DNA from 2 places in the Paenibacillus sp. FSL R10-2782 genome. Region 2 is predicted to be linked to the other one. Evidence: a T-box and tRNA genes for the amino acid it is inferred to sense, from the RefSeq annotation. Region 2 holds a T-box; the other holds one or more tRNA genes.
What was found. The T-box of region 2 lies ahead of tyrS (tyrosine--tRNA ligase). A T-box ahead of a tRNA ligase gene usually reads a tRNA of that ligase, here a tRNA-Tyr.
Positions count from the first base shown of each region.

Region 1: it encodes a tRNA-Tyr, which carries the amino acid that the T-box ahead of tyrS (tyrosine--tRNA ligase) is inferred to sense. The anticodon was not compared.

Region 1 covers NZ_CP151951.1:471,244-481,892, reverse strand. Annotated here, with positions in the region: gene NST83_RS02180 (Crp/Fnr family transcriptional regulator) at 219-959, opposite strand; gene NST83_RS02175 (GAF domain-containing protein) at 1,259-1,708, shown strand; gene NST83_RS02170 (response regulator transcription factor) at 1,850-2,503, shown strand; gene NST83_RS02165 (PAS domain-containing protein) at 2,496-3,599, shown strand; tRNA gene NST83_RS02160 (tRNA-Gly) at 3,701-3,771, opposite strand; tRNA gene NST83_RS02155 (tRNA-Pro) at 3,781-3,854, opposite strand; tRNA gene NST83_RS02150 (tRNA-Arg) at 3,878-3,954, opposite strand; tRNA gene NST83_RS02145 (tRNA-Gly) at 4,061-4,135, opposite strand; tRNA gene NST83_RS02140 (tRNA-Leu) at 4,142-4,228, opposite strand; tRNA gene NST83_RS02135 (tRNA-Lys) at 4,243-4,318, opposite strand; tRNA gene NST83_RS02130 (tRNA-Gln) at 4,324-4,398, opposite strand; tRNA gene NST83_RS02125 (tRNA-His) at 4,415-4,487, opposite strand; tRNA gene NST83_RS02120 (tRNA-Tyr) at 4,507-4,592, opposite strand; tRNA gene NST83_RS02115 (tRNA-Thr) at 4,597-4,672, opposite strand; tRNA gene NST83_RS02110 (tRNA-Phe) at 4,698-4,770, opposite strand; tRNA gene NST83_RS02105 (tRNA-Asp) at 4,851-4,927, opposite strand; tRNA gene NST83_RS02100 (tRNA-Met) at 4,952-5,025, opposite strand; tRNA gene NST83_RS02095 (tRNA-Val) at 5,059-5,134, opposite strand; tRNA gene NST83_RS02090 (tRNA-Glu) at 5,141-5,212, opposite strand; tRNA gene NST83_RS02085 (tRNA-Asn) at 5,322-5,397, opposite strand; tRNA gene NST83_RS02080 (tRNA-Ala) at 5,402-5,477, opposite strand; tRNA gene NST83_RS02075 (tRNA-Ile) at 5,502-5,578, opposite strand; rRNA gene rrf (5S ribosomal RNA) at 5,616-5,732, opposite strand; rRNA gene NST83_RS02065 (23S ribosomal RNA) at 5,880-8,809, opposite strand; rRNA gene NST83_RS02060 (16S ribosomal RNA) at 9,149-10,649, opposite strand, start outside.
Region 2 covers NZ_CP151951.1:2,771,076-2,781,724, forward strand. Annotated here, with positions in the region: gene NST83_RS12505 (hypothetical protein) at 1-201, opposite strand, end outside; gene NST83_RS12510 (LysR family transcriptional regulator) at 320-649, shown strand; gene NST83_RS12515 (fibronectin type III domain-containing protein) at 764-2,815, shown strand; gene NST83_RS12520 (macrolide family glycosyltransferase) at 2,926-4,113, opposite strand; T-box leader at 4,574-4,812, shown strand; gene tyrS (tyrosine--tRNA ligase) at 4,979-6,238, shown strand; gene NST83_RS12530 (MFS transporter) at 6,716-6,946, opposite strand; gene NST83_RS12535 (hypothetical protein) at 7,133-7,729, shown strand; gene NST83_RS12540 (hypothetical protein) at 7,819-8,292, shown strand; gene NST83_RS12545 (winged helix-turn-helix transcriptional regulator) at 8,822-9,169, opposite strand; gene NST83_RS12550 (glucose 1-dehydrogenase) at 9,360-10,106, shown strand; gene NST83_RS12555 (hypothetical protein) at 10,354-10,566, shown strand.

The DNA of each region.
Region 1 (10,649 bases), 2.3 Mb from region 2:
GCTTTTTTTATATTATAAATGGAGCATTTTGCATAAATTCCAGGAGCGATTCCATATCAGCAATATAAAGATCGAAATGATTGAGTTCGTCTATATATTGTGCCTTTAAGCGTTCGGAATCGAATTATGCAAAATATTGATAATGTATGACTGCAGATTGTCAGAAGACATAAATAAGGCGGATCCTCAGGGATTCCGCCTTATTTATGTTCATATTTTTAGAGTCGGCAAATTTCATGCGCGCATTGGCCGTACGAAGGGCAGCAGCACATCGTGCGCAGCACCTTGAGGTCATGAATGACTATTTTGCCATCCCGCGTATCAAGCGTACCCTGCTCCTTCAACGTGCTTAGCATCCGATTCACACTCTCCCGTGTCGCTCCAATCATTTCGCCCAGCTCGGAGTGACTCAGCTTCATATTTAGTAAAATGCCATCCTTCACTGCTACACCACAAGTGTTGCTCGCCCGGATTAGCGTAGAGGCTAATGCACCTGTTTTACCATACAGCAGCAAATCCCGAAACCGTGATTGCATAATTCGTTGCTTCATAGCCATCCACTGAATGAATTGAAGCCCCATCGCTCCATTTTTGGTCAGAAGCGATTCCAGATCCTGAACACGCACGACGCCCAACTCACAGGCATCGGCTGTTTCTGCAGTGCAGCTATACTCTTCTCCATCTATCCCGCTGAATTCCCCAATCAAGTCACCTTGATGCTGAATGGTCAATATCAATTCTTTTCCGTCTTCTGTCGACTTGCGAAGCTTAACATGCCCCGAATGTATATAATATAGCTGCTCCGATTCTTCGCCCTCTCTAAAAAGCGTAATTCCCGCCTTTACCTTTTTCCAGGACATGATATCCTTCAGCAGCCCAAAATGTTCCTCAGTCAAAAAAAGCTGAATTCCCGTGCGTTCCACTTCATTCCCAAACCGTTCCGTACAAGTGGCTTGCATGTTGTTGTCCTCCTCGTGTTTACCTGATATCTATATCATAATGTTTTGACGCATCAGTTGTTATCAGGAGAACACCTGATTTTACAGCTTCCTACTCCCTGATTCGCTGTGACAAATATCACTCCCGCCATCGAGCAGAGCCTCATTTATCGGCGTTCCACCTACTCCTTCCCCCGCATGTTCAAAAGTCAGTGTTTCCTGTACCTATAGATCAGGGGGTTCCCTGACTTACTTTTTTAACTGCTGGAACTACAATAAGTTAGAGCTACAGTTTTGTTACGAAAAAGGATGTGTCTTCTATGCTAGAAATAACGGATGAAATGCGCAAAACACTGGATCAGTTGAGGGATCATATCTACGTGGATCTCACAGCACTTGCGCTCATGTCCAAGCCGGGCGGTAGCTTGCAATGGTATTATGCCTCCGGCAGCCGCAGCGAACGCTATCGGCGTATTTCTTTTAAGGTAGGACATGGCATTGCCGGGATGGCTGTTCGTTTGGGGCGTACCGTGACCGTAAGTGCTTTGCTGTCTGGTAGCATACGTCTGCGTCAGGAATGTGCGTTAATGCTGGCGGAGCAGCTTCACTCTGCTGTGGCTATTCCCTTTTCCAGCACAGGGGATCTGCCGAACGGTGTATTGCTTCTCGGTAATCGTGATGTGAGAGTGTTCACCGATTCCGACGTCTCACGGGCCACACAAGTCGCCGAACAGCTTGGTCAGCTATGTGCCCACACTCTTATTCTATGAGATTAATGGCATTTTTATAGAAAATGAGACGTAGATATTACGAAATATAACTGTACCTAACTGTCTATGTTGATTGGAATCCCTAAAATTTGCTATGATGATGATAAAACGTACGGTTCTACCGTTCGAGGGGATGACAAATTGATTCGTATACTTGTAGTGGATGATCATGTAGTCGTACGTTCCGGCCTTATGGCCCTATTGGACGGCAAACACGGCATTAAGGTGGTAGGAGATGCAGCGGACGGAGATGAAGCGATTCGCAAAGCGATAGAGTTACAGCCCAATGTCGTGCTCATGGATTTTAGTATGCCGCCTGGCAAAGACGGTCTTACGGCAACTACTGAATTGAAAAAACAGTTGCCCGATACGGAAGTGCTTATTTTAACGATGCATGACGATGAAGAATATCTGTTCCGAGCCATTCAGGCCGGAGCTTCTGGATATATTTTAAAAAGCGCACCTCACGAGGAATTACTTGCTGCCATTCAGTCTGTGGCTGAAGGTAGCGCCTATCTGTACCCGAATGCAACCAAACGGCTAATGAGTGAATATCTGGATAAGATCAAAAAGGAAGGCATAGCCGGCCCGTATGAGTCCCTTTCTGAACGTGAAAAGGAAATCCTTTCGTGGGTAGCCAAGGGATACGCAAACAAGGAAATTGCCGAGCGCCTGGTGATCAGCGTCAAAACTGTTGAATCCCACAAAAGTAACCTGATGGAAAAGCTTAACCTGAAAACACGGCCCGAGCTGGTCAAATTTGCACTAAAAAAGGGGCTGCTGCATTATGAATGAACCTTCTAATCCTTTGCTCCAGCATGCTTTTGGCGAGTCGGCAGATAAGCTGCTGGATGATTTGGAAGCACATATACCGGAATCCCCTTTTCTCCATGCACTGCGTAACTCACTTCACCAGCTATCCAATCTGAAATTTGCGTTGGATACGTCCTCTATCGTTGCTTTGACCGATCACCGGGGCATTATTCAGTACGTCAACGACAAGTTCTGCGAGATTTCGCAATACAGTCGTGAAGAGCTGATCGGTCGGGATCATCGCCTCATTAATTCGGGCTATCATACCCCTGCCTTTATGAAAAACCTGTGGACCACAATTCGTTCAGGCGAGGTATGGCAGGGAGAAATACGTAATCGGGCCAAAGACAACACCTACTATTGGGTGAATACCACCATCGTTCCGTCCATGGACGAAGAAGGTAAGCCCTATCAGTATTTGGCGATCCGTAATGAGGTAACCAAACTAAAAAAAGTAGAGGCTGAGCTTCAGACGATGATGACGCAAGTGATGCAAATACAGGAGGAAGAGCGAAAGCGTTTCTCAAGAGAGCTTCACGATGGAATTGGGCAAAGCTTGTTTGCGCTGATTATTCAACTGGATAGCCAGCTTGCTGAACAGCCTAGTCCTGCTCTGGAAAAGCTGCGTTCACAGGTGACTGACATTATTAAGGATGTCCGCGGTCTGGCATGGGAACTTCGTCCGTCGGTTCTGGATGATTTGGGCGTCGTACCGGCCATACGGACCTATATTGAAAACTATTGTTCTCATTATGGAATTGAGGTACATTTTCAATGTAATATGCGTAAACGCCTTGATATCCGCAAAGAAATAGCCATTTATCGGATTGTACAGGAAGCTTTAACGAATGTAGCCAAGTATGCGGACGTAGCAGAGGCACATGTCAATGTAGAGGATCAGAGTGAGGCCATACAAGTGACTATTTGGGATGAAGGTATCGGATTCTCCGAGCAATCCCAAGGGGAAGGCGTAGGACTGTTCAGCATGGAGGAACGAGCCAGAGGAGTAGGAGGATGGATGAGCGTAACCTCTTCACCGGAACAGGGGACCTCCATCCAACTGACCATTCCTGTGTAAAGATACAGCAGCATAAAAAAAGAGAGAGCGCTGTCCCCAGACAGGCTCTCTTTATTTATAAGGTGTCACCACTGAGGCAACAAGAATCCGCTATAGCAAAAAGCGGGTGATGGGAATCGAACCCACGCTACCAGCTTGGAAGGCTGGAGTTCTACCATTGAACTACACCCGCAAAACAGTATCGGGATGACACGATTTGAACATGCGACCCCCTGGTCCCAAACCAGGTGCTCTACCAAGCTGAGCTACATCCCGATATTATACATTTTTTAAGAAAATGGCGCGCCCTGAGAGATTCGAACTCCCGGCCTTTTGATTCGTAGTCAAACGCTCTATCCAGCTGAGCTAAGGGCGCATAATGTAATCCATAATGAGTAGTAAAGATGCCACCAGATTTGACTGGGGAGTGAAGCTTTTGCAAAGCTTTGTCTTACCACTTGGCTATAGCGCCGAATGGATAATGGAGCGGACGACGGGAATCGAACCCGCGACCCTCGCCTTGGCAAGGCGATGCTCTACCGCTGAGCCACGTCCGCAAAATATGGTGCGGTCGAGAGGACTCGAACCTCCACGGGGGTTAGCCCACACGGACCTGAACCGTGCGCGTCTGCCAATTCCGCCACGACCGCAAAATAAATATAAATGGTGAGCCATGAAGGACTCGAACCTTCGACACCCTGATTAAAAGTCAGGTGCTCTACCAACTGAGCTAATGGCTCTTAAATGGCTGGGGATATAGGATTTGAACCTATGCATGACGGAGTCAAAGTCCGTTGCCTTACCGCTTGGCTAATCCCCATTAAAAGAAAATAAAGGGCGGCCGATGGGGCTTGAACCCACGAATGCCGGAGTCACAGTCCGGTGCGTTAACCACTTCGCCACGACCGCCATATGATTATGAAAAGACTGGTGGAGGATGATGGATTCGAACCACCGAACCCGTAAGGGAGCAGATTTACAGTCTGATGCGTTTGGCCACTTCGCTAATCCTCCAAAATGGTGCCGGCGAGAGGACTTGAACCCCCAACCTACTGATTACAAGTCAGTTGCTCTACCAGTTGAGCTACACCGGCACATTACTCATTCCCACTTGAAAGGTGGCTCGGGACGGAATCGAACCGCCGACACGAGGATTTTCAGTCCTCTGCTCTACCGACTGAGCTACCGAGCCATATTTTGTTATATAGCTATAATATACAAACTCACATTATATATAGAATACACAAAATGCCAGTCATATATTTCATAAAATGGCGGAACTGACGGGATTCGAACCCGCGATCTCCTGCGTGACAGGCAGGCATGTTAGGCCTCTACACCACAGTTCCATAGATATTCCTAAGGAAAATCAATTGCGGGGACAGGATTTGAACCTGTGACCTTCGGGTTATGAGCCCGACGAGCTACCGAACTGCTCCACCCCGCGACAGTAAAAATGGATTACTTTTAAGAATATAAATGGTGGAGGCTGAGGGGCTCGAACCCCCGACCCTCTGCTTGTAAGGCAGATGCTCTCCCAGCTGAGCTAAGCCTCCATACTATGACCCGTAGGGGAATCGAACCCCTGTTACCTCCGTGAAAGGGAGGTGTCTTAACCGCTTGACCAACGGGCCTCAAAAAAATCAAAAATTATAATCCCTAAACTTAATGGCATAACCATAAGTTTCAACCAGCTCAGCTACGCAATTACTTTATATATAAAAATCAGAAACATTCAAAATTTGGCTCCCCGAACAGGACTCGAACCTGTGACAACTCGATTAACAGTCGAGTGCTCTACCAACTGAGCTATCAGGGAATATTGGTGGAGCCAAGCGGGATCGAACCGCTGACCTCCTGCGTGCAAGGCAGGCGCTCTCCCAGCTGAGCTATGGCCCCAGTCATTTTGTGTTAATCAAGAAGTGGTGGGCCTTAGTGGACTCGAACCACCGACCTCACCCTTATCAGGGGTGCGCTCTAACCAGCTGAGCTAAAGGCCCTAATATGTATATCTACATTATCCTCTAAAGGGACATTGCTTGGCGACGTCCTACTCTCCCAGGACCCTGCGGTCCAAGTACCATCGGCGCTGGAGGGCTTAACGGTCGTGTTCGGGATGGGTACGTGTGGAACCCCTCCGCTATCGCCACCAAACATGAATTTACATCGTAAATTCTTTTTCAGGAATCAGCATCGCCAAATGCTGTGTGTTCGCTTGTCTCATATAAGCTACTTGAGCTTATACTATACAAAGCTTACACCCTGAAAACTGGATCCGAAACTCCATTGCGTCCTATACTTTAGGATAAGCCCTCGACCGATTAGTATTGGTCAGCTCCATGCATTACTGCACTTCCACCCCCAACCTATCTACCTCGTCGTCTTCAAGGGGTCTTACATACTGGGAAATCTCATCTTGAGGGGGGCTTCACGCTTAGATGCTTTCAGCGCTTATCCCTTCCGTACATAGCTACCCAGCGGTGCTCCTGGCGGAACAACTGGTACACCAGCGGTACGTCCATCCCGGTCCTCTCGTACTAAGGACAGCTCCTCTCAAATTTCCTACGCCCACGACAGATAGGGACCGAACTGTCTCACGACGTTCTGAACCCAGCTCGCGTACCGCTTTAATGGGCGAACAGCCCAACCCTTGGGACCTACTTCAGCCCCAGGATGCGATGAGCCGACATCGAGGTGCCAAACCTCCCCGTCGATGTGGACTCTTGGGGGAGATAAGCCTGTTATCCCCAGGGTAGCTTTTATCCGTTGAGCGATGGCCCTTCCATGCGGTACCACCGGATCACTAAGCCCGACTTTCGTCCCTGCTCGACTTGTAGGTCTCGCAGTCAAGCTCCCTTCTGCCTTTGCACTCTTCGAATGATTTCCAACCATTCTGAGGGAACCTTGGGGCGCCTCCGTTACTCTTTAGGAGGCGACCGCCCCAGTCAAACTGCCCACCTGACACTGTCCTCGTACCGGATCACGGTACCAAGTTAGAACCTAGATACGATCAGGGTGGTATCCCAAGGATGCCTCCTCTCAAGCTGGCGCTCAAGTCTCTCAGGCTCCCACCTATCCTGTACAGATCGTACCCAAATTCAATATCAAGCTGCAGTAAAGCTCCATGGGGTCTTTCCGTCTTGTCGCGGGTAACCTGCATCTTCACAGGTATTAAAATTTCACCGGATCTCTCGTTGAGACAGCGCCCAAGTCGTTACGCCATTCGTGCGGGTCAGAATTTACCTGACAAGGAATTTCGCTACCTTAGGACCGTTATAGTTACGGCCGCCGTTTACTGGGGCTTCGGTTCATAGCTTCGCCCTAAAAGGACTTACCACTCCCCTTAACCTTCCAGCACCGGGCAGGCGTCAGCCCGTATACTTCGCCTTGCGGCTTCGCACAGACCTGTGTTTTTGCTAAACAGTCGCTTGGGCCTTTTCACTGCGGCCCCCTCGGGCTATTCACCCTACCGAGGCACCCCTTCTCCCGAAGTTACGGGGTCATTTTGCCGAGTTCCTTAACGAGAGTTCTTCCGCGCGCCTTAGAATTCTCTTCTCGCCTACCTGTGTCGGTTTGCGGTACGGGCACCTTCTCCTGGCTAGAGGCTTTTCTTGGCAGTCTGAGATCATGACCTTCGCTACTGTAATTTTCGCTCCCCATCACAGCCCAGCCTTACGATGTGCGGATTTGCCTACACACCAGCCTCACTGCTTAGACGGACATCCATCAGTCCGCGTCACTACCCTACTGCGTCACCCCATCGCTCATAACGGATTACGGTGGTACAGGAATTTCGACCTGTTGTCCTTCGACTACGCCTTTCGGCCTCGCCTTAGGTCCCGACTTACCCTGAGCGGACGAACCTTCCTCAGGAACCCTTAGGCTTTCGGCGGATCTGATTCTCACAGATCTTTTCGTTACTCATACCGGCATTCTCACTTGAATGCAGTCCAGCGCTCCTTACGGTACACCTTCAACCCGCATTCAACGCTCCCCTACCCCTGATACCTAAGTATCAAGCCATAGCTTCGGTGGCGTGTTTAGCCCCGTTACATTTTCGGCGCAGAGTCACTCGACCAGTGAGCTATTACGCACTCTTTCAATGGTGGCTGCTTCTAAGCCAACATCCTGGTTGTCTGTGCAACTCCACATCCTTTCCCACTTAACACACACTTGGGGACCTTAGCTGATGGTCTGGGCTGTTTCCCTTTCGACAATGGATCTTAGCACTCACTGTCTGACTCCCGGAACCAAGTCTATGGCATTCGGAGTTTGACTGAGCTTGGTAACCCTTGCGGGCCCCGCACCCAATCAGTGCTCTACCTCCACGACTCTTATTCCGAGGCTAGCCCTAAAGCTATTTCGGGGAGAACCAGCTATCTCCGGGTTCGATTGGAATTTCTCCGCTACCCCCACCTCATCCCCGCATTTTTCAACATGCGTGGGTTCGGGCCTCCAGTGCGTGTTACCGCACCTTCACCCTGGACAGGGGTAGATCACCCGGTTTCGGGTCTACGTCCACGTACTCAAGTCGCCCTATTCAGACTCGCTTTCGCTACGGCTACAGTTTTTCACCTTAACCTTGCACGGGAACGTAACTCGCCGGTTCATTCTACAAAAGGCACGCCATCACCCATAGATCGGGCTCTGACTTCTTGTAAGCACACGGTTTCAGGATCTATTTCACTCCCCTTCCGGGGTGCTTTTCACCTTTCCCTCACGGTACTGCTTCACTATCGGTCGCCAGGGAGTATTTAGCCTTGGCAGATGGTCCTGCCGGATTCATACGGGGTTTCACGTGCCCCGCACTACTCGGGATCCGTCTCGGAGGGAACAGGTTTTGAACTACAGGGCTTTTACCTTCTCTGGCGGGCCTTTCCAGACCTCTTCATCTAACCGGTTCCTTTGTAACTCCATGTGAGACGTCCCACAACCCCAAGGAGCAAGCTCCTTGGTTTGGGCTAATCCGCGTTCGCTCGCCGCTACTGACGGAATCACTATTGTTTTCTCTTCCTCAGGGTACTTAGATGTTTCAGTTCCCCTGGTATGCCTCTGTTCTGCCTATGTATTCAGCAGAAAGTGACTGTCGATGAAGACAGCCGGGTTTCCCCATTCGGACATCCCCGGATCAAAGCTTGCTTACAGCTCCCCGAGGCTTTATCGTTGTTCGCCACGTCCTTCGTCGGCTCCTGGCGCCTAGGCATCCTCCGTGTGCTCTTTGTAGCTTAACCTAGCATTTACTTCGTAAATGCGATTTGCTTTGAATTTCGGTTCCACACGAATGTGTGAATGAAATTCAAGGCAGCTACCTTTATTTCACTTGTTTACACAAGATCAGCGTAAAGGAATATTCTAAAACGCAATTTCGTTTCGGTATCCAGTTTTCAAGGTGCAATTCGCTTCAAAGAAGCGAAACCCGATGAATATTTCGGTTCCACACGGATGTGTGAATGAAACATTCGTCGAAGCTAGAGAGTTTGAGCTCTCAAAACTGAGCAACGAGTGAGTAAGTGTTTGAAGCTTACGCTTCATATTTGAATGTTTCCGTTGCAGGAAACGATTCTCCATAGAAAGGAGGTGATCCAGCCGCACCTTCCGATACGGCTACCTTGTTACGACTTCACCCCAATCATCTACCCCACCTTCGGCGGCTGGCTCCCTTGCGGGTTACCCCACCGACTTCGGGTGTTGTAAACTCTCGTGGTGTGACGGGCGGTGTGTACAAGACCCGGGAACGTATTCACCGCGGCATGCTGATCCGCGATTACTAGCAATTCCGACTTCATGCAGGCGAGTTGCAGCCTGCAATCCGAACTGAGACCGGCTTTTCTAGGATTCGCTCCAGATCGCTCTTTCGCTTCCCGTTGTACCGGCCATTGTAGTACGTGTGTAGCCCAGGTCATAAGGGGCATGATGATTTGACGTCATCCCCACCTTCCTCCGGTTTGTCACCGGCAGTCTGCTTAGAGTGCCCAGCTTGACCTGCTGGCAACTAAGCATAAGGGTTGCGCTCGTTGCGGGACTTAACCCAACATCTCACGACACGAGCTGACGACAACCATGCACCACCTGTCTCCCCTGTCCCGAAGGAAAGGCCTATCTCTAGACCGGTCAGGGGGATGTCAAGACCTGGTAAGGTTCTTCGCGTTGCTTCGAATTAAACCACATACTCCACTGCTTGTGCGGGTCCCCGTCAATTCCTTTGAGTTTCAGTCTTGCGACCGTACTCCCCAGGCGGAATGCTTAATGTGTTAACTTCGGCACCAAGGGTATCGAAACCCCTAACACCTAGCATTCATCGTTTACGGCGTGGACTACCAGGGTATCTAATCCTGTTTGCTCCCCACGCTTTCGCGCCTCAGCGTCAGTTACAGCCCAGAGAGTCGCCTTCGCCACTGGTGTTCCTCCACATATCTACGCATTTCACCGCTACACGTGGAATTCCACTCTCCTCTTCTGCACTCAAGCTCCCCAGTTTCCAGTGCGACCCGAAGTTGAGCCTCGGGATTAAACACCAGACTTAAAGAGCCGCCTGCGCGCGCTTTACGCCCAATAATTCCGGACAACGCTTGCCCCCTACGTATTACCGCGGCTGCTGGCACGTAGTTAGCCGGGGCTTTCTTCTCAGGTACCGTCACTCTTGTAGCAGTTACTCTACAAGACGTTCTTCCCTGGCAACAGAGCTTTACGATCCGAAAACCTTCATCACTCACGCGGCGTTGCTCCGTCAGGCTTTCGCCCATTGCGGAAGATTCCCTACTGCTGCCTCCCGTAGGAGTCTGGGCCGTGTCTCAGTCCCAGTGTGGCCGATCACCCTCTCAGGTCGGCTACGCATCGTCGCCTTGGTAGGCCTTTACCCCACCAACTAGCTAATGCGCCGCAGGCCCATCCATCAGTGACAGATTGCTCCGTCTTTCCTCCTCTCCCCATGCAGGGAAAGGATGTATCCGGTATTAGCTACCGTTTCCGGTAGTTATCCCAGTCTGAGGGGCAGGTTGCCTACGTGTTACTCACCCGTCCGCCGCTAGGTTGTTTGAGAAGCAAGCTTCTCAAACAACCCCGCTCGACTTG
Region 2 (10,649 bases):
GAGGGCCGCAATCAGCAGCAATTGCCGGACCAGGAGCAGCACGATATGCCGCATCCGGTCGAAAATGCTGGCGCCTTGAATCGCTGCCGCCCGCAGCATTGTACCCGACAGATTGCCAAAGGCCCCAAGCTGCACCCTAACCGCATATGGAATTGCTCCGGCGATACCGGCAATGACCAGTAGGGAAGGGGTGCCGTACAAATGAAGGCCGATGGACTCCAGCCATTTCTGATTCCAGATGAAAATATACCCGATCCCCAGGACTACGCCGGGTACCGCCAGCGATACAATCTATGATTTATTGAAGGAGAGGAAGCCTGTGAATTTGCAGCAATTAAAGGTGTTTGTGCTCGCAGTTGAACTGCAGAAGCTGTATCTGGTCGCGCAAAAACTGGAGGTGACGCAGCCTACCGTTACTTTTCATCTGAATAAATTACAGGAGGATATTGGCGTTTCACTGTTTCATACGAAATCTTATCATGTCATTAAGCTGACTGAAGCGGGGAAAGCCTTCTATCATTATGCTTCGCAGATCAATGCCTTGTCCTTGGAGGCCGAATCGCTGATGGACATGCACCGGGGAACGGGAGCAGGCAAACTGGAGTGGAGTAGCCTAAACATTTCCGATAGATATTCCGATAACTATTAAATGGACATATACTGCTTATGTAGGGATTTACAAGGCTGGATTACAGCAGTAGGTTTTTGAAAGCTTACTTACTGGTTAGACAAATACATACTGTTATCAAGGAGAGCATAGATCATGAATAAGAAACGTTTGCGCCAATGGATGGCTCCGTTCGCAACGGCTACATTGATTTTGAATACGGGATATAGCATCTGCGGAGGAACCGATGCAGTGGCGAGTGCGTTGCCGACTGAAGAGCATAATTCGAATCTGACAGGCTTGAATATAGCACAGCCACATACGAAATTAGCATCAGTTCAAGGACGCCATGTGCCAGTTACTTCAGGCACAAAAGTGACTGCGTTTACAAAAAATAGTAATCAAACACCCTATATTAACAAAATGATAAAAGCGATGGCGAGCCAAACCGCTGCTCTAAGTATTGCACCAGCAGAGGTGAGCAATCTGACAGCGGTTCCGCTAGATACAACAAAGGTGAATTTGTCTTGGACCAATCCGTCAGACATCAATTTTGACCATGTAAAGGTGGTCAATGTCAGTACCGATGTGTATGTCAATAACATTAACAGTAACTCTTATACCATGAGCGGATTACAGCCAGATACGACATATACCTTTCGAGTGAAGACGGTGGATAAGAGTGGAAATGAATCTCAAGGTACTACAGTACAGACCAAAACTGCTTCCATTAATGTTCCTGTAGATAAGACACCTCCAGGAGAGGTAAGCGGGCTGACAGCGACGAATGTGGGTTACAACGCTTTTACTGTGAATTATATATTGCCGAAGGATACTGACCTGAGCCAAGCCATTATCTATTTAAATGACAAAGAGGTGCAGCGAACTACAGGGACGTCCTATACGTTCAGTGGATTGATTGCTTCGACAAACTATAAAGTAACAGTTAAGACAGTGGACAAATCCGGCAACATATCTGGAGGGGTCAGTATTCCGGTTACGACTACAGCCCTCACCGTCGATACAGTGCCAGAAGTAACAGGAGCTTCAGTGACATCAGTTAATAACTATAGCGTTACGGTTTCTTGGACGAGGCCCAGCGGAATTAATACGGTCAGTCTGTATAAGGACGGACAGCTGGTAACCGATTCAACGGGAACATCCTATACATTCAACAATCTTTCGGCAAGCCAGACATACACGTTTATGATCAGATCCAAGCGAAGCACAGGTGTATTGTCCTCCGGTGTGAGGCTGACTGCCACAACGAACAGCACGTCCTCCAATTCGTCGGAAGTATCCAATCTTGAAGTAGATAGCAAAAGTGATACCTGGATCAAAATTACTTACGATATGCCGAGTCAGGCTGAAAAAGTAAAAATATATGTTGACGGTGATTATAGGGGTACTACATCCTCTGAATCCTATAAAATTACGGATTTACGTGAAGGACGCTGGTATGAGATTAAGGTTACAACTGTAAATAGCAGTGGAAGGGAATCCAGCGGTGTAAGGATCTCAGAACGTGCAGATAGTTATAGTTATTCCTCGTCGTCATCTAGTTCATCGAACTATGAGAAAGCAAGAGATTTGATGCGAATTGCGGAAAACAGTCTGAATGCTTCTGATTGGCGCTCTGCCAGAGACGCAATCAGTGACCTGCCGAGCGGGACACGTAAAAGCGATCTTCTGGATCGTCTAGAAGCTATTCGCAATAGAGCGGTTGGTACCGGTAGTTCATCGACCGGGACAAGCTCAGCTACATCGAATTCCAGCACAGCGTCTTCATATTCTAACAATGCGTTTTCCTCATATTCAACTTCATTTACCCTGACACCAGGAGCTACATCAGCTTATGTCGATGGTCGTACTACGACGATGGCTCAGGCACCACGAATAATAAATGGGGTAACGATGGTCCCGCTGCGCTTTATCGGTGAACGTGTGGGCTACCAAGTGAACTATGATAAAGGGACTAAAAAGATTATCATGAATCGCCTTACCGATGGCAAACAAGTGGTGCTTCAAGTCAAGAATTCGACTCTTGCAGTGTACGAGTTAAACAACTCTCGGAATTACTCGACGAACATCACAGCTCCGGTTATTATTAACGGGCACACACTGGTTCCATTACGAGTCATTAGCGAGCTTTCGGGCTATCAGGTGAACTATAACGCTGTATCCAAACAAATCACGATTACAAAATAACTGCTTCTGTAAAAACAATTTCATAGTAAATCATTTGGAACACAGCTTGTCGAGAAACCCGGTCATTTCCATGACCTAGGGTTTCTCCTTTTTTGTATGAAAGCCCGGATTTACACGAGTTCTTTTTGAAGATAAGCATCAATTTTTGCAAGGGCTTCTTCTGTACCGCCAGATTGCTGGAAGCTATCATTTATTTTTTGTATGCCTTTTTTATACGCTGCGTTCGATATCACTTCATGTACGGCCTCTCTTAACGAATGTGCATTGATATGCTCTTTGGTTATTCGATAGCCAGCTTGAAGTTCCGTTAACCGCTGCGCGACCATCGGCTGATCCTTGTCCTGTGGCAGTACGACCAAGGGAACATTGAAGTGAATCCCTTCATTCACGCTGTTCATTCCACCATGAGTAATAAATACATCTGCATGACGTAATACCTCCAATTGGGGAACATAAGGAGAAATAATAAAGTGCTCAGGGGCCGGATTGATCTTCGTAAAGTCAGCCTTCTCGCCAGCTGCAATCACAACCATGCCTTCAAAATCGGAAAAAGCTTCAATACAGGTGTTAAAAAAGTCTTCAACATGATCCAAAACCGTTCCCATCGAAATATACAGAACCTTGTTATTTTGTAATACATCCAAAGGAAAAGAATATTCCCCTTTGCGCTCAGGGAAGCTCGGACCAATAAAAAGGTTCTCCTCACCAAAACGGTCACCGTCCGGTTGGAAATATCGACTGGTATATACCACATTCAGTTCCCCAGAATTGTTCATAAATTGAAACATATCCTCAGGAGCAACCCCGAATCTTTCTTTCATGAGATGCAGTGAAGTCGTGGCATGTTCATCAAGCTGAAATGGCACTTTTACGTCAGAACTAAAAAGATTGCTGGCCATCCGATTCTTTGTAATTAAAAAGGATGGTGATGAAGCAATGCCTGGGATATTCAAATAATCTCTAACTAACTCACCAGCTCCAAATCTATCATAGAATACAAAGTCAAAATCAATATTTTCAGATAACCTCTGAGTAACTGCCAATATGTCCATCGAAGTCTGAATATGAATGTTCAAAAATGCGTTCAATCCGGCTGGAGATGCAGTGTCGATGTAAGCAGTCCTGATCAGATCGGGGTGCAGGTGAACCGTTGCTCCAACTGCTTGAAGTCTGTCCTTGTATTTCTCAGTTGTAATGTAATGTACCTGGTCTCCCCGTGCTGCAAAGGCTTGCGTAATCCCAATCGTAGGGTTCACATGTCCTTCTGCCGGAAAGTTAACCATTAATATGTGTAGCATTCATCATCACTCCTTTATGCATCGTTAGAGACCGCAGCTTTCACTGAATCTCTCTATCTATAATAACAATAATATTTATATTTTCAAATGATATCCTTTCAAAATACTTTCGATATACTCTTAAGGTCTCTCAGCATACCGTAAGAAGCGTTAGAGCGTGAGGAGCTACTAGAAGAAGGCGGATCAGGCATTGTATCTGGCCAAGAGCAGGGGAAGGAACAGGACAATGGTCGCTGAAGATTAAAACGATTCCTCAAATCGCTTTCAACCAGTAATATGGACGGATAATAGTTTTGGGTGGCTGGTAAATATCAACTCAATGGGTGAACTCGGGCAATCTCGTTATCGATGCAACGAGTACTTTCTTCATCTCTGCGTTAGTCCAGAACAACGACAAGTGCCATTGAGCCTGGTTGACATTCGTTAATGCTTTCACTTATACTGTCTGTAATCTTATATACGATATACGTTGAAAGAGCCCAGTAGTTGCTTCATCCCTGTTCCAGAAAGCCGGGGGGAGATGAGACCCGGTACACATGAAGCGAGCGAATTACACTCTGGAGTATCCTGGCTAATCCCGGGCGGACGTTGCGAACGTTAACTCGCTATCGAGTGGTATCCAGGACACGTCAAGCCAGTCTATGCTTCCTGTGCCGGATACAATCAGGGTGGTAACACGGTTATATAATCGTCCCTATGTCTACTAACAGACGTGGGGACGATTTTTTTGTCTTTCAACGAATGCTGTGAGTTGTGCACGGCTCGCGGTAGTAGTTCTCCATGGCTGTTGACCAAAATTGGCCAGCTGTCCGAGAATAAGGACTCGATATAAGGCACGCGACAAATTGAAGGAGTGGAATAAATCATGAACATTATTGATGAACTTGAATGGCGCGATGCCATTAACCAACAGACGGATAAAGAGGGGCTTCGGGCCTTGTCGAACGAGAAGTCTGTCTCCGTATACTGCGGGGTAGACCCAACAGGCGACAGCATGCATATTGGACACTTGATTCCGTTCATGGTGCTTAAGCGCTTCCAGCTTGCCGGGCATCGTCCGGTCATTCTGATCGGCGGAGCAACAGGTACAATTGGTGATCCGAGTGGCCGTCAGACCGAGCGCTCCCTTCAAACTCTGGAACAAATTCAGGCTAACGTCGATGCGCTCACAGCGCAGATGAAGAAGCTGTTCATTACGGAGGGCGACAACCAGATTCGTATGGTGAACAACTATGACTGGACGCAACAGATCAATGTGATTGAGTTCCTGCGGGATTACGGCAAGAACTTCAGCATCAATACGATGCTTGCGAAGGATGTCGTTGCAAGCCGACTGGATAGCGGCATTTCCTTCACGGAATTCTCCTACCAGATTCTGCAATCGCTGGACTACCTGCATCTGTACCGGAATGAGGATGTGCAACTTCAGATTGGTGGCTCCGACCAATGGGGCAACATTACGAGTGGCCTGGATCTGATCCGCAAGAAGGAAGGGGCAGAAGCCAAGGCATTCGGTCTGACGATTCCGCTGATGCTGAAGTCCGACGGCACAAAATTTGGCAAGACCGCTGGAGGGGCGGTATGGCTCGATCCGAAGAAGACGACGCCATACGAGTTCTACCAGTTCTGGGCGAACACGGACGATCGGGATGTTGTGAAATACCTGAAGTACTTCACTTTCCTGTCGAAGGAGCAAATTGACGAGCTGGCCCAGAAGGTCGAGACCGAGCCGCATAAACGCGAAGCGCAAAAAATGCTCGCTGAGGAAATGACCCGCTTCGTACATAGCGAGGAGATGCTGGAGCAAGCGAAGCGGATTACGTCAGCTCTGTTCAGCGGCGATATCCAATCCCTGACGGCAGATGAAATTGAGCAGGGTTTCAAGGAAATGCCGACCTACGAGGCAACTAGGGACTCCAAAAATATCGTGGACTGGCTGGTAGATATGGGCATCGAGCCTTCCAAGCGGCAGGCGCGCGAGGATATCACCAAGGGAGCGATCTCTATTAATGGTGACCGGATAAGCGATATTGCCCATGAGATAACAGCCGAGCAAGCGATTGGTGGCCGCTTTATTATCGTACGTAAAGGGAAGAAGAACTACAGCCTGGTAAAGCTGGCGTAGCTATAGCAAACAGTTGCAGTAGCCATTCCATCAGATAGCCAAGCAGATTCATCGCCCTGACAGGCGACATCGCTGCGGCTCCGTTGTTTAGGCCCTTTTGCAGCTGATCTGGGTAAATGAGCCTCACATCAGCTGCGAAGGGGCTGTTTTTGCTGTGTATCCAAGCGTCTGCTCATTGTAGCTTCGAACCAAATCACATAGCTGCCTCATCAGGCAGATGAGCTTCTTTGGGTCTCTTATTGGTGCAGTTCTCAGCGTGAATCAATCAGAGTTTTTTTGTCATTTTTCGCTAGATGTAAAATACAAGAATCAAAGCGGAGAGAAGTCCGAAAATAATAGGCGAATACAGATACATGAACTTGATTGTGCTCAGGGCCGCAGTTGACTGTTGTTCCTGAGTTCCAATATAGCCAACCAGGCACAGAGGGACAATCATGATCCAGTACTTATTGCGGAGCAGAGCAGGGATTGAACGCTTCAGTGGTATTTTTTTTGTGTTACCACCGGTTTTACACGTTCTTTGGTTGTTTTGAATGTAATCAGGTACATGAACGGTGCTAGACAGCCAAAAATCAGGAATGTAAAGAACCAGCCTGACTTGCCGCCACCAAAAGCATTCACGAGTGGCATCGTGGCATAAGAGATCAACGCAGCCCCTGCCATAGCCAGCGTCATTCGGAAGATGTTGAGTAGGGACGAGCACTCCAATGACAGCTCCTTCAATTGATTGAAACAATAACTTATGTACAAAATACTATATAATATTAATTTCTAAGATTTGTTGACGAAGCTATGAAACTACTGTATTTTCATATAGTGTTACACATCATATGTGGACATCCGTTTCATGGGAACGGAAGTGTCCTTTTTTTGTGTAGAAGATAGGTGGAGGTAGTGGAGGAAATGGCTTCATTTTTTCATGCATATTGTCCTGAAGGAGTGAACAGCAAATACCGTCTCATTGTTTTTGACGATAAGAAGGAGGCGTTCATTCCTCTTACAGTGTTTTATCACGATCAGTTCAACAGGATCAGTGAGAGTTCCGTAATCGCTTATTTAAATACCTTAGAGCCATTCTTTTATTGGTTAAAGTACAAAAGCTACTACAAGGCCAGAAAGGTCTGTTGGGATGATGAGCCAGAGGCTGTTAAGGAAGCGGTAAGGCAATATTTAATAGAACAGATGCATTGTAAGATTCGTGGTAGAGATGGGCATGAAGGCGTGTACTTAACGAGTAAAAGCTCCAAAACTGTTCAACTGTTTCTGTCCGCTATTAAAGGTTTTTATAAGACCATGATTCGCTTAAAGAAGTATACACAGGCCAATCCACTTATCGATATAGAATATAAAGATAGTGTTTCTGAGCAACCAGGGGAAAGGGGGAACAGACCAAGGATGCCCAAAGCGGCAGGTACCGAGGAACCGCTATCTTTCAGAAAACAAACGGATTCTTATTTTAAGGTCATCAATGAAGAATGGCTTACTCCTTGAAGCAAAGAAGATGAAGATCGCAAAAAATAGAGCTAAAAACGAACTTAAGGAGATCCAACTGATAGAGAAATCTCAAAGGGATGAGACATATGCGCCGGAAATCCGTATCTCAAACAAATGAGCTGGAATGGCTTCAAGCATCATACGACAAGAGAAAGAACCGTTCAGTCGAACTTGGTGTAAAGGCGATTGATGCGCTAATTAAAGAAGGTAAATCTGTTTCGTACCGAACTGTTTCGGACAAGTCAAAAGCAATTGATCCAGATGGAATAGGTATCCACCAAAATACAATCCGTAAGAACCCAGAACTTCATAACCATTTCCTAAAGCACAGTACTACTAAAGCTTATAGGCCTCGAAAAAGGTCATATAAGCCCTTAGACGATGATCTGGATGCATTTAAGCACATAAAAGAAGATCGCGACATAGATCGAGTCAGACAGCGTTATATGCAGCTAACTAAGCCAGAATTGGTTGATTTGCTAATTCGGATGGAACAGTATATTGCATATCAGAATCAGTATTGGCTGAAAAGTGAATTTGAAAAGTATATGAATGAGTAAACCTAACTTTGGTTTGTTAAATCAAACGGTACTGCCCCGCAATCAAACGGCAGCCTTGTTGTGCAGCGACACAAAACAGCTTAAATAAAATGATCGAAAACAGTATATCTTTAAATGTAATTAAGCAGACTTATGTCGTTTTTGTGAGACACAAGTCTGCTTAATTAATGACCACGTCGAAACAAATATGCTCAGCTTTCATAATTTTTTGGTGAAAACTGTATGTTATTTGTGCGACCTCGGCGCAAAACGTTAAGGGATGAAGGGAGAAGACCTGTATGATTACGTCCTAGATTCATCCTTCGGCTCAACGGTCACATTCGTAAATCCGCTTTGCATTATTTCATCAACCATCGCATAGATATAGATTCCCTTCGGCTTACACTTGCAGCACTTGTGACTAATCCTTTTCGTGGAATTGGACAGGTACTACCTTCCATTCCATTGTAAAGGATTTTTCTTTTTGTGCAGCACATAAACATAGAAAATTATGAAATTTCTGAGATCATTAATGCAACGCTAGTGATTATTAATCAACTTTCAAAATTTGCACTTCTCCTTCAGTGAATGTTTTATCGGCATAACCGTCACCCCATTGACAAAGCGCTCTTAGAATCGGTTCAAGCGATTGCCCAAGCTCTGTGGTCGAATATTCGACCTTCGGAGGGACCTGATTAAACATTTTTCTGCTTACAAGTCCATCAGCTTCCAATTCTCTAAGCGTTTGGATAAGCATTTTTTGAGTTATATTGTGTACAAGTCGCTTTAACTCACTCGTTCGTTTTGGACCATGTATCAAATAATATAAAACTAGCCCTTTCCATTTCCCCCCAATTACCTCCAATGTAACTTCAAGGTTACAATAATAAACTTTCATGTAGTAAACTCCTCCAGTGTCAATTATTACTTTTTAGTTACTATATAACAAAAAAGTGGGTACTTCTATTATTATTACTTTTGATACATAATATCATTTGTGGGATGTTATTAACAGTTTTTTTGAAAAAACGGCAGTCAAGAGATAATATACTTAGAACAAAAATTAACCTTACAAGGAGAGTCATAACATGGGAAAGTTTAATGGAAAAGTAGCGGTTGTAACAGGGGGTACTAGCGGCATCGGTCTTGCAACAGCGCAGAAGTTTGCAAAAGAAGGTGCACATGTTTTTATTACAGGACGCAGACAAAGTGAACTTGATTCAGCGGTGAAGCTGATTGGAGATAATGTAACTGGTATTCAAGGTGACGTTTCCAATCTGGCGGATTTAGACAGTCTGTTCGAAGCAGTGAAGCAAGAGAAAGGACATTTGGACATCCTCTTTGCAAATGCTGGGCTTGGGTCATTCCTTCCATTGGGTGAGATTACAGAAGAACATTATTACAAAACATTCGACGTTAACGTAAAAGGAACGATATTCACGGTTCAAAAGGCGTTGCCCTTGTTTCCGAACAATGTAGGTTCGATTATCATAACCGGGTCCACGGCTGGTTCCGTTGGTGACCCAGCGTTCAGTGTCTATGGCGCATCAAAGGCAGCAATAAGACAGTTAATTCGCAACTGGATTCTTGATCTAAAAGGAACTGAAATTCGTGTAAACGTCGTTAGTCCTGGATTCGTTCATACACCGGCTTATAATTACTTATTTGGAGCCGAGGTCGAAAATGTCCTTGAACATGCCAAGACCGTAACTCCACTAGGCAGAGTGGGAACATCTGAAGAAATTGCAAATGCTGTAATGTTTCTTGCCTCTAATGAAAGCAACTATATAAATGGAATTGAATTGTTCGTGGATGGCGGAACTGCACAAGTTTAGTTCGGAGATATACCACGAAGATGTATTAATGGCGGGAAAGTCTAACTGTAATCTCTCTTTTGCTTCAATATTGTGGGGAGGATTAACTAATGAGCAATGTTATTGATCTTATGAAGAGACATCTCGAAATTTGGAGTAATACAAACCATGAAAGCCGAAGAAAGGCAATAGATGAAGTCTACTCCGAAAACTGCCGTGTCTACGACCCTTATTAACCAGAAGTAATTGTTGGAGACGCGACGAACTAATGACACTAATTGATGAGGTCCAGGGAAAATTTCTTCATTTTCGTTTTACCATTATGCCAGGTTCCTTAGAAGAACACCATGGTCAAGTAAAGTTTAGCTGGTATTTCGGACCTTCTGACAATCCACAAACAATCTCTGGTCAGGACTTCATAGTCATTGAGAATGGGTTAATCCAATCTTTAGTTGTCTTTATTGAAAAGTCAGAAGAATAACCAGTTATTTAACCGATGGATACAATATACAAAATGTATTGAATTTTCAAAGAAACAAAAACAGTGCTAATAAACTAAAGAAG